DNA from 2 places in the Actinoplanes friuliensis DSM 7358 genome. Region 2 is predicted to be linked to the other one. Evidence: riboswitches for the same ligand, from Rfam matches in the RefSeq annotation. Region 2 holds a riboswitch; the other holds the start of a gene.
The links. A riboswitch is a leader RNA that binds a small molecule or an ion and turns the genes downstream of it on or off. The one in region 2 is predicted to bind ZMP and ZTP.

Region 1 (5,700 bases), 4.7 Mb from region 2:
CCGTGCCCCGCGGACGCCTCGCCGAGCAGCTCGGCGCGCTCACTGCGGCCGGCTACCGCCTCGTCGGGCTCTCCGAGGCCCTCGACCTGCTCGACGCGGGCTGCACGGACAAGCTCGTCGCCGTCACTTTCGACGACGGGTACCGCGACTTCCTCACCGACGGTGTGCCCGTGCTGGCCGAGGCCGGCGCCGGTGCCACCCTCTACGCCTCCGTCGGTCACCTGGGCGAACGCGCCGGCTGGCTGGGCCGCTGGGCACCGGACTTCGGCCGCCTCCTGACCTGGGACGAGCTGGCCGACGTCGCCGCCGCCGGCATCGAGATCGGCAACCACAGCCTGCTGCACCACCCGCTCGACGTGCTGCCGGCCGACCGGCTGCGCGAGGAGACCGTCCGTAGCAAGGACGAACTCGAGCAGCGCCTGCAGCAGCGCGTCCGCAGCTTCGCCTACCCGCACGGCTACAACGGCGGCAAGGTCCGCGCCGCCGTGCTCGCCGCCGGTCACGACAACGCCACCGAGGTCGGCCGCCGCCTCCACACGCCGGGGGAGCGCCGCTTCGCCGTGCCCCGGCTCCAGCCGACACCGGGCATGACCGGCGCCGATCTGGTGGACCTCGTCGCCGGTGGTGGTTCGCCGGTCGTGCCGCAGCTCAAGCGGCTGGCCCAGCCCGGCTGGCGGGTCGTGCGCAGGGTCGCCCGCGCCGCCGGCCGGAACCTGACGTGAGCCCGTCCCACCGCGCGCCGCGGCGGCTGACCCGCCGCCACCTGCTCGGGATGGCCGGCGGGCTCGCCGCCGTACCCGTCGTCGCTGTCGCCGCGCAGCAGGTGCGCTCGGACCAGTCCGCGGCCGAGGCGACCTCCTCGCCGGGCCGTGGGGTCCCGTCCGCCGCGCCGAGCGCCGCCGCCGCGCCGAAAGTGATCACCAAGGGCGGCGGGTCCGTGCCGTTCAAACCCGGACACGCCCTGCTCGGCTCCTACCTGTCCCTCGACGGCCGGACGGCGACCCAGAGTCAGGCCCTGCGCCGGGAGCAGCTGGGCCGCGACGAGCGCATCGTGCACGTATTCTACGACTGGGCCGACTCGCTGCCCACCGCGATCGACGGCATCCCCGCCAAAGCGGTCCCGCTGGTGTCCTGGCGCGGCACGGCCTACGACGACATCACCTCGGGGCGCAGCGACGACCGGATCGCCCGGGCCGCACGCCGCCTCAAGCGGCAGGACCGCCCGGTGCTGCTGCGCTGGGGCTGGGAGATGAACGGTGACTGGTACGCGTGGGGAGCCGCCCGCAACGGCCAGGACCCGGAGGCGTACATCGCTTCGTGGCGGCGCCTGCACGACATCTTCGCCGAGGAGAAGGCCAGGAACGTGTCCTGGGTGTGGAGCCCCAACTGGAACTCCGCACCGATCGAGGACTGGAACACCTACCAGGCGCTCTACCCGGGCGACAAGTACGTCGACTGGGTCGGCGTCTCGGGGTACAACCTGCACCGCGAGACGCCCGACACCCTGTTCGGCCCGATCTACCGGGCGTTCGCGGCCCGCAAGCCGATCATGATCAGCGAGGTCGGTTCGATGGACCGCGGCGGCCGCACCAAGGCCGACTGGATCACGCTCTTCGCCGACTGGGTCGAGGCCCACCCGGCGGTGGGCGGTGTCGTCTGGTTCGACACCGACACCCACCCCGGGTACGCGGAGAAGTGGCGCATCGACACCGACGCCGCGTCACTGGCGGCGTACGTGGCGATGGCGAAGCGCCCCCGCTTCAGCGGCTAGCCTTCTCGGCTGCCTCGATCGCGTTGCGGAACAGCATGGCCACGGTCGTCGGGCCGACACCACCGACCCGCGGGGTGATCGCCCCGGCGACCTGCGCGACCTCCTCGGCCACGTCCGGCAGCAGGCGGCGGCCCTCGTAACGGACACCGGCACCGATCACGGTCGCGCCCGGCTTGACGTGCTCCGGCTGGATGATGCCCGGCACACCGGCGGCGGCGATGAGGATCTCGGCGCGCTGGGCGTACCGCTGCCAGTCCGGGACGCCGGTGTGCACGACCGTGACGGCGGCGTTGGCGGTCGGGCGCTTCTGCGCCAGCATCATCGCCAGCGGGCGGCCGATCGTCGCACCGCGGCCCAGGATGACCACCTCACGACCGGCGACCGGGATGTTGTGGTGGGCGAGCAGCGCCTCGATGCCGGCGGGTGTGCACGGTCGCGGCCCGGGCAGCCCGACGGAGAGCCGGCCCAGGTTGAGCGGGTGCATGCCGTCGACGTCCTTGTCCGGGTCGACGGTCATCAGCGCGGCGTCGTAATCGATGTGCGCCGGCGGCGGGTACTGGATCAGCAGCGCGTGCACGGACGGGTCGGCGTTCAGGCGGTCGATGGCCCGGTGCAGGTCGTCCTGCGTCGCGTCGGCGCCCAGGTGCTCGTGCGGGGAGACAAAACCGAGCTCGGCGGCCTGCCGCTGCTTGATCCGGATGTACCCGGCGCTGGCGTCGTCGTCACCGACCAGGATCGTCGCGAGCGACGGCTGGACGCCACCCTCGCGGAGCTTCGCCGCGCGCTGCGCCACGTCGGCCAGGACCTCGTCGGCCACGGGCTTACCGGGCAGCAGTCGTGCTTCATGGGTCTCGGACATGCGCCACTCCGGCGTGGGCACCCAGGCGGACGGCCCCCACGGCAAGCTCCCCGATGGTGGTCCCCATCCTCGATGCCGCCAGTCGCGTGTCCGGGTCAGTCTACGGCGCTGATGAACAGCGTCCGGTAGGCGGTGGTGTCACCCGCGCGGTAGAGATTCACGGTCAGCCGCTGCGCGCCGGGCAGGGTCAGACGCTCGGTCCAGGTGCCGTCGCCGGTCACCGCCACGGTCCGCTCCAGCGCCGTGCGCCCCGAGCTCCCCGAGACCCGCACCGTGTACGGGCCGTCGCCCGCGATCAGCCCGCTTGCCGACACCTGCACCGTACGGGTGCCGCCGCTGGTGACCGGCCCGGACGGCGCGGCGGACAGTGCGGTGACGGTGGTGTTGTGCGTCGTGCGCGATGTGGCGAAGGAGATCCAGCTCGCGCCACCGAGGATCAGCGCCACGACGACCAGCGGCAGCAGTTGCTTGACCAGGCGTCCGCGCTGCTGGGGCGCTGGGCTCTGCGGATCCGCGGCCACCGGGGCGACCGACATCAGCACGGTGTCCCCGGCGTCGGCCGATCGTGTCGGCAGCCGGACCGTGTGCTCGCCGACGTCGATCCGCACCTGCTTCTCACCGACCGGCCGAGGCGCATTGTCCTCACCGGCCGTGTCGTCGCCGGCGAACAGTGCGTCCAGCGAGTCGTCGGCCGGCTTCGCGACCGGGACCGTTGCGGGACGCACGGTTGTCCGGCGAGAGATCAGGAGCGCGATCAGCGTGACCGCGACCGTGGAGACCGTCCACGAGACCCGGTCGATGCGCACCTGCACGAGGTTGATCACCAGCCCGGCGACGATCAGCACGCCCATGCTCAGCGCGGGTGTCAGCACGGACCGTTCCACCGTCGTCAGCTCGCGGCGGCGGAACAGGACACCGATCAGGGCCAGTCCCGGCAGCACAAAGGCCAGCAGCAGGCCGCCGGTGACGGCGACGGGCACCGGTCCGAGCAGGACGGCGGCGCCGGAGGCCACGGTCAGCGCCGCGACGATGCGGCTGGTCAGGGAGTTCACCGGACCCCCGTTCCGTAGACACGGACGATGCCGTTGTCGTAGAGCCGGTCCACCTCCGTCAGCGAGTCGAACTTCCCCAGCTGCCCGGTGGTGAGCGGCGACGTGATCTGCCCGGACCGCGGATCCATCTCGAAGTAGGAGCCGCTCTCCGGCAACTGCGTGCCGAGCCGCCGGTCCACGACCAGGTACTGCAGGTGCAGCCGCTGCACCAGCGCGTCCTGCTCCAGCCCCCACGAGTCGGCGTAGAACAACGGCCCGACCTCGCGCACCGGGTCCTGCCGCCCGTAGGTCGAGGCGAGCGAGACCGAGGTCGCGTCACCGCCGACCCGGTGGTCCGGCCCGAGCGTGCGGCGTTGCCAGTCGGCCGCTTCCAGCCCGTACGCGTCGACGGACCGTTCGTAACCGCCGGCCAGGTACGGGCCCGGCAGGAGCGAGGCGATCGGCGGCCACCCACCGGCGCGCGCGCCGATCATCAGCAGCGTGATCATCGCCGCGCCGGCCGCGACCCGGCTGTAGAGGTTCCAGCTGCCGGGCACGACCACGTCGATCGCGGGCGCGGCGGCCCGCCAGCGATGCCCCTCCGCGTCCCGCGCCGGGATCAGCTGCACACCCCGGACCAGGCCGATCGCCGCCAGGATGGAGATCGGCACGTAGGTGAAGGTGGACAGCCGCCCGGCGATCTCCGGCCCGTTCTGCCCGAGGAACCGGACGCCGTTGCCCGCGAAGAAGATCGCGCTGCCGGCCACCGCGGCCCAGCGCCACCAGTCCCGGTCGTGCCGCTGCAGCATGTCCCGCGTCACCGCCAGGCCGAGCACGAGCAGACCCAGCAGCCCGGCACCCTGAACGGCCAACTGCCCCAGGGAGACCGGCGCGCTCTCCGAGGCCGCGTCACTCTCTCCCGAGAAAAGCTGCGACACGGTACGCACAACCTGGTCCACCGGGTCCTCGAGGTACCCGAGAACGTCCGTGGCGACGAACAGGATCCACGACGCGACCACCACGGCGGCCGCACCCGGCATGATCAGCGCGGACCAGCGCCGCGGCCGGTCGGTGATCAGCTCGGCGGCCGCGAGCAGCGTCAGCGTCGCCACCAGGGCCAGCGCCGTCACGTGGTGGCTCACCGTGGTCAGCGTCATCGACAGCACCGCGAGGACGGCGAACGACCGGCCGCCCTCGGCCCGCCACCGCCGGACGGCCCAGATCGTCAGCAGGAAGAACGGCAGCGCGGCGGTCTGGTAGAGGAACATCGAGTTGAAGAAGAGATAGTGCAGCGCGGTCGCGTAGGTCGCGCAGGCCACCCCGGCGACGGCGGGGGAGTTGCTCGCCCGCAGCACCACGGCGAAGAGCACGCCGACAAAAACCAGGTGGGCGACCCCGGCGACGATCACCCCGGCGGCTGTCACCGTCAGCCCGGTCATCTGGGCCACCGCGGCGCCGAGCTCGGCCAGCCCGGGAAAATGCTCCGCGGGAGGCAGCGCCGGATTGGGCTGGAACAGCTCACCCGACTGAACGATGATCGTCGTCGCGAGCCAGTGCTGCAGCTCGTCCGGGAACCGGAACTGATCCGGGCTGTACATCCACTTCAGCAGGTACTGGTTCAGCGCCAGTCCCATCACCAGCACGAACGACTCGGCCACCCCGGCCAGGCGCCGGCTCAGCAGCCGCACCACCACCGGGGTGAAAACCACCACCTGCCCCACCCAGTACGCGAACTGCGCATTGCCGGTGCTGACCCGCCCCCCGGCGTACGCGAGAGCAACCATGAGCACACCCAGCGCCGAGATCGTCAGCACCGCGGGGGCATGCCCGAGATCGAGAGGCGCGCGGCGGGCCCGGGCGGGCCGGGGAACCCAGGTGACAGCCTCGGCCCGGCGGCCGGGGATCACGGTCGTGACCACCCCGACCGGCGGCGTGACACTGAACGCCGGGATCACGACGGTGTCGTCGATCGCCCTTTCGACGGGTGCCGGAAGGACGGTCGTGTCGTCCAGGTCGGCAGCGTCCCGGTCCGCTAGAAT
Region 2 (5,700 bases):
CAGGCGCCGTTCGGGTCCTGCGGGATCGAGTTGCGGTTGGTGACGATGCCCGAGTCGAGCAGCGCCTGCTCCGCCTGACGGCCGGTCAGGCCGTACTTGTCGACGTCGATCAGCACCAGGTGGTTGTCGGTGCCGCCGCTGACGACGGTGGCGCCCCGGCTGGTCAGGCCGGCCGCGAGCGCCTGAGAGTTGTCGACGATGCGCTGGGCGTAGTCGGCGAACTCGGGGCGGCGGGCCTCGGCGAACGCGACCGCCTTGGCCGCCATCACGTGCGCGAGCGGGCCGCCGAGGACCATCGGACAGCCGCGGTCGACCTGGTCGGACAGCTCGGGCTGGCAGAAGACCGCACCGCCGCGCGGGCCGCGCAGGCTCTTGTGGGTCGTCGTGGTGACGATGTGGGCGTTCGCGATCGGGTCGAAGTCACCGGTGAAGACCTTGCCGGCGACCAGGCCCGCGAAGTGCGCCATGTCGACCATGAACGTCGCACCGACCTCGTCGGCGATCTCGCGCATGATGCGGAAGTTCACCTTGCGGGGGTACGCGGAGTAGCCACCGACGATGACCAGGGGCTTGAACTCCTGGGCCGACGTCCGCAGCGCCGCGTAGTCGATCTGGCCCGTGGCCGGGTCGACGCCGTAGCTGCGCTGGTCGAACATCTTGCCGGAGATGTTCGGGCGGAAACCGTGGGTGAGGTGACCACCGGCGTCGAGCGACATGCCGAGCATGCGCTGGTTGCCGAAAGCAGCCCGCAGCTCGGCCCACTCGGCGTCGGTCATGTCGTTGACGTTGCGCTTCTGGACCTTGGCCAGGGCGGGCGCCTCGACCCGGTCGGCGAGGATCGCCCAGTACGCGACGAGGTTCGCGTCGATGCCGGAGTGCGGCTGCACGTACGCGTACGGCGCGTTGAACAGGGCCTTCGCGTGCTCGACGGCGACGGACTCGACGGTGTCGACGTTCTGGCAGCCGGCGTAGAAACGGCGGCCGATCGTGCCCTCGGCGTACTTGTCGCTGAGCCAGTTACCCATGGCCAGCAGCACGGCCGGGGACGCGTAGTTCTCGGACGCGATCAGCTTGAGGGACTCGCGCTGATCGGTCAGCTCCTTGGCGATCGCGTCGGCGATGCGGGGCTCGACGGCGCGGACCGCGTCCAGGGCGGAGCGGAATGCGGTCGATTCGGCGTTCAGTGCAGACATCGGACCTCCCTATCACAGGTGAAGAGGCCCAGGCGCACGGCAGGTCGTCCGGAACGGACGGGACCGCTCCCCGATGGTTTGCCCATCCGAACGCGCCAGTCACGGCCCGCCGACCAGCATACCGGCGTGCGCCCGGGCGACGGCAGTCAGGAGAACCACATTCCGCCGTCGACGACGATGGACTGGCCGGTCACGTAACCCGCGTCGGATGACGCCAGGAACGAGACGACACCGGCGACGTCGTCCGGCGTCTCGAGGCGGCCCAGCGGGATGCCGGCGACCATGCCGGCCAGCTCCGAGCCGGTCGCGGTGCCCCGGCGGGTGGTCATCACCTGGTCGATCGACTCCCACATCGGCGTCTGCACGACGCCCGGGCTGTAGACGTTGACGGTGATGTTGTGCTCCGCGAGCTCCTGGGCGACGGACTGGCTCAGACCGCGAACGGCGAACTTCGACGCCGAATAGGCGCCCTGCCACTTGCCACCGCGATGGGCGGCGACCGACGCCGCACCGATCAGCCGGCCGCCGCGCCCCTGGGCGATCATCTGCCGGGCGGCGGCCCGATAGCAGTGGAAGACACCCTTGAGGTTGACGTCCATCGTGCGCTGCCAGTCCTCGGCCGTGGTCTCTACCAGCGGCGCGGTCACGGCGATGCCCGCGTTCGCCACCAGCACGTCGAGACCTCCGAAGCGGGCCACGTGCGCCGCGACGGCCGCGTCGACCTCACCCTGTTCGACAACATCCACCGGTACGCCGTGAGCACCGAGCTCCACGGCTGTCCGGTCGAGCTCCGGACCGGGCAGGTCGGCCACCGACACGGCGAGCCCGTCCGCGATCAGGCGAGCGGCGATTGCCCGTCCGATGCCCCGCGCGGCTCCGGTGATCAGCGCCGACCGTTGCTCCATGCCAACTCCCTGCTAGGGTGCGCTCATATGAGCGGCTCATCGCTCGTTTGACAACCATCGTGCGCTGCTGTCCGGAACGGAGTCAAGGCGTGCAGGACCTGATCGCCGCGCTGGTCGCCCGGCGCTTCTACCTGGAGCAGCGCACCAAGAAGCAGATCGGGGACGAGCTCGGCATCTCGCGCTTCCGGGTCGCGCGGATCCTGGACCGCGCCTTGCGCGACGGCGTCGTCCGCATCGAGATCGCGGTGCCACCGGCGGTGGACCTCGAGCTGTCGGAGCGCCTGACCGCGTACACCGGGATCCGGCAGGCGCTGGTCCTGCGGGAGCCGGACCAGCTCGGGCCCGCCTGTGCCGCCCTGCTGGCCGAGCGGCTCACCGAGGAGGACGTGCTCGGCGTCTCCTGGGGCCGTACGCTGCACGAACTCACCGCGGTCCTGCCGCCGCTGCCCCGGGCCGAGGTGGTCCAGATCGTCGGAAGCGTGCCGAGCGCGGATCTCAACGTGAACTCGCTGGAGCTGCTGCGCCGCCTGAGTGAACGCACCGGCGGCCGGGTCCACGCCCTGCACGTGCCCATGATCCTCGACTCGCCCGAGGTCGCCGCCTCGCTGCGGGCCACCGCGTCGGTCGCGGAGACGCTGGCGACTTTCCCGCGGCTGACCTGTGCGCTGGTCGGCATCGGACGCTGGCAGCCCGGCGGCTCGTCGCTGCGGTCGGCCCTGCCGGAGCCGCTGATCCGGGATCTCGACGCGGCCGGTGCCGTCGCGGACATCTGCTCGACCGTTCTGGACAAGAACGGCTCGGTGGTCGGCGGCGACACCGTGCCCGCCCGGTGCATCGCCATCACCACCGAGCAACTGCGGGCGGTGCCTGACGTCATCGCGGTGGCCGGCGGCGAGACGAAGGCGCCCGCACTCGCCGCAGCCGTCCGGGCGGGACTCGTTCACCGATTGATCACCGACACGGCAGCGGCGACGGCGTTGATGTCACTAGCCTGACGGGCGTGAACGGCGTACAGATCTTGCTCATCATCGGGGCCGGCATCGGCATCTCGGCCCTGGCCCACCGGCGTGGACTCCAGCCCGGCCTCATCGTGGTCACGCTGGCCGCCGGGGTCAGCTTCATCCCCGGGGTGCCGCGGCTGGAGCTCGAGAGCGAGCTGATGCTGGCGATCGTCGTGCCGCCGCTGCTCTACTCGGCCACCCGCGGGGCGTCGTTCACGGCGTTCGGCAGGAACTTCCGGGCCATCTTCAACCTGGGTGTGCTCCTGGTCGTGCTGACCGCGGGCGCCCTCGGTGCGCTGTCGACCTGGCTGTTGCCGACGATCGGGCTGGCGGCCGCCTTTGTGCTCGGCTCGGTGCTCGCACCGCCGGACACGATCACCACGGTGACCCACGGCGACGAGCTGGGGCTGCCCAAACGGGTCACCACCATCCTCACCGGCGAGAGCCTGGTGAACGACGCCACGGCGCTGACGTTGTTCAGCATCGCGGTCGCGGCGGTGAGCGGTGAGCACACCACGTGGGGCGGCGGGATCCTGGAGTTCTTCCGCAACGCCAGCATCGGCGCGGGGATCGGTGGCCTGCTGGCCATCGCGACGCTCACGCTGCGCAAGATGCTGCGCAACCCGACGCTGGAGACCTCACTCGGGCTGCTCGTGCCGTTCACGGCGTTCCTGCTCGCCGAACAGGTGCACGCCTCGGGCATCATCGCGGTTGTCGTCGCCGCCTTCTCGATCAGCATCAACACGTCGCTGGACCCGCGTCACCAATATCCGAACGCGTACCGGACGCGGTTGCAGGAGGACGCGTTCTGGCCCGTCGTGGACTTCCTGCTGGAGACGTTCGTCTTCGCGTACATCGGGCTGCAGTTGAAGTTCGTGCTCGAGGATCTGGCCGCGGAGGAGGATCCGGGCCTGACCCGGACGCTGGTCGCAGCCGGTGTGCTGCTGCTCGCGGCGATCGTCCTGCGCCTGACCGGTGTCTACGCGCTCTTCGGCTGGTGGCAGCTCGGCGACCGCAACACCAAGGCGAAGCTGGCCCGATCTCCGGAATTCGCCGAGCGGCTGAACGAACGCCGGACGCGGGGGCGGCGCAACCGGCGGCCCCGCGAGATGCCGCTGGACGCGCCGAACGCCCGCGAGACCATGGTCGTCGGCTGGACGGGCATGCGCGGCATCCTGACGCTGGCGGCCGCGGCATCCGTGCCGGAGATGCTGGCGAACGGCGAGGAGTTCCCCGGGCGCAGTGCGATCCAGGCGATCGCGCTGATCGTCACGCTGGGCACCCTGCTGATCCAGGGCACGACGATCCGCAGGCTGGTCGGCCTGCTCCACCTCGACACCTCGGGCGAACGCCGCGAGGCGGAGGAGATGCGGACCCGCGGCGTCGAGGTGATGACCGCGGCGGCGCCGGCCCGTGACGGTGGCCCGACCACGGACGACTACGAGAAGCAGCGGACGGCGATCAGCACGGCCGTGTCCGACGGAACGCTGGACGAGGAGACCGGTCGCGGCCTGATCAGCGACATCGACCTGCGCCAGGCCGCCGCTCAGGCGAGCTCGTAGACGGAGATGTGGTCCGCGCTCCGGCTGGTGAAGGGTGCGCGGTGCCAGTCGGACCAGCGTTCGCGCAGACGCAGGCCGGCCAGGCGGGCCATCAGGTCCAGCTCGGCCGGCCAGCAGTAGCGATGTGCGGTCGGCAGCAGGCGGAAGCCCGTCGCGTCGACCGTGACGTGCTGCATCTCGATGCGCTGGGCGATGCGGTCGTGGACGGTCAGCGTGAAACCGGCGGAGTCCTCGTGGACGGCGTCCGTCCGGAACTGGCTGTCGTAGGCGGCCACGTCGGGGACGTAACACTCGAGGACAAAAACGCCGCCCGGCTCCAGCACCCGGGCCACGTTGCGGAACGTGTCGACCTGGCGGTCCTGGGCGGTCAGGTTGAAGAGGCTGTTCCAGACCACGTAGACCAGCGGGAACGGTCCCGGGTTGGGCACGTCGGCCATGTCGCCGGTGAGCACGGGCAGCGACTCACCACCGGAGATGGTCCGGAGTCTGTCCACAACGGCCTGGGACGCTTCGACCCCCTCGACGGCGAACCCGCGCCGGGCCAGCGGAATCGCCACCCGACCACCGCCGATGGCCAGCTCGAGCACGCTCGAACCGGCCGGGGCCAGGCCGGCGAGGAAGTCCACGGCGGCCGTCGGGTCCGGGCCCTGACTCAGGTCGTCGTAGCGGCCGGCCCAGCGGTCCCCGAAAAACGCGGGGTCGTCGAAATCCGTCACGGCCCGACGCAACCAGAACAACCCCGGGTCCGCTACCGCTTTTCTCCGGCCAGGCCGTCGCCGAGGCCGGTGCGGTAGTAGAGCACCGAACGGCCGGACCGGCGGCGGCGCACCAGGCCGGCGTCGAGCAGCACCTTGAGGTGGTTGCCGACCGAACCCAGGCCGTAGCCCGTGACGGCGACGAGGTGGGTGGTGCTCATCGGCGCCGACAGGGCCGCGAGGACGGCCGCACGACCGGGGCCGAGCAGACGGGCCAGGGCGGCGGGAGCAGCGGTCTCCCGGGGCACCAGCAGGCCCGTGCACGGGTAGATCACCGAATACCG

Region 1: it holds a riboswitch for ZMP and ZTP, as region 2 does, so the genes downstream of both, AFR_RS25170 (bifunctional 5,10-methylenetetrahydrofolate dehydrogenase/5,10-methenyltetrahydrofolate cyclohydrolase) here and AFR_RS03235 (glycine hydroxymethyltransferase) in region 2, are expected to answer to the same signal.

The regions. Positions count from the first base shown of each region.
Region 1 is NC_022657.1:5,413,216-5,418,915, reverse strand. It holds gene AFR_RS25180 (polysaccharide deacetylase family protein) at 1-722, shown strand, start outside; gene AFR_RS43895 (glycoside hydrolase family 26 protein) at 719-1,771, shown strand; gene AFR_RS25170 (bifunctional 5,10-methylenetetrahydrofolate dehydrogenase/5,10-methenyltetrahydrofolate cyclohydrolase) at 1,761-2,630, opposite strand; ZMP/ZTP riboswitch at 2,643-2,726, opposite strand; gene AFR_RS25165 (DUF1616 domain-containing protein) at 2,726-3,682, opposite strand; gene AFR_RS46840 (hypothetical protein) at 3,679-5,700, opposite strand, start outside.
Region 2 is NC_022657.1:700,904-706,603, reverse strand. It holds gene AFR_RS03235 (glycine hydroxymethyltransferase) at 1-1,193, opposite strand, end outside; ZMP/ZTP riboswitch at 1,213-1,306, opposite strand; gene AFR_RS03230 (SDR family oxidoreductase) at 1,340-2,098, opposite strand; gene AFR_RS03225 (sugar-binding transcriptional regulator) at 2,188-3,093, shown strand; gene AFR_RS03220 (cation:proton antiporter) at 3,099-4,661, shown strand; gene AFR_RS03215 (methyltransferase domain-containing protein) at 4,646-5,377, opposite strand; gene AFR_RS03210 (helix-turn-helix domain-containing protein) at 5,410-5,700, opposite strand, start outside.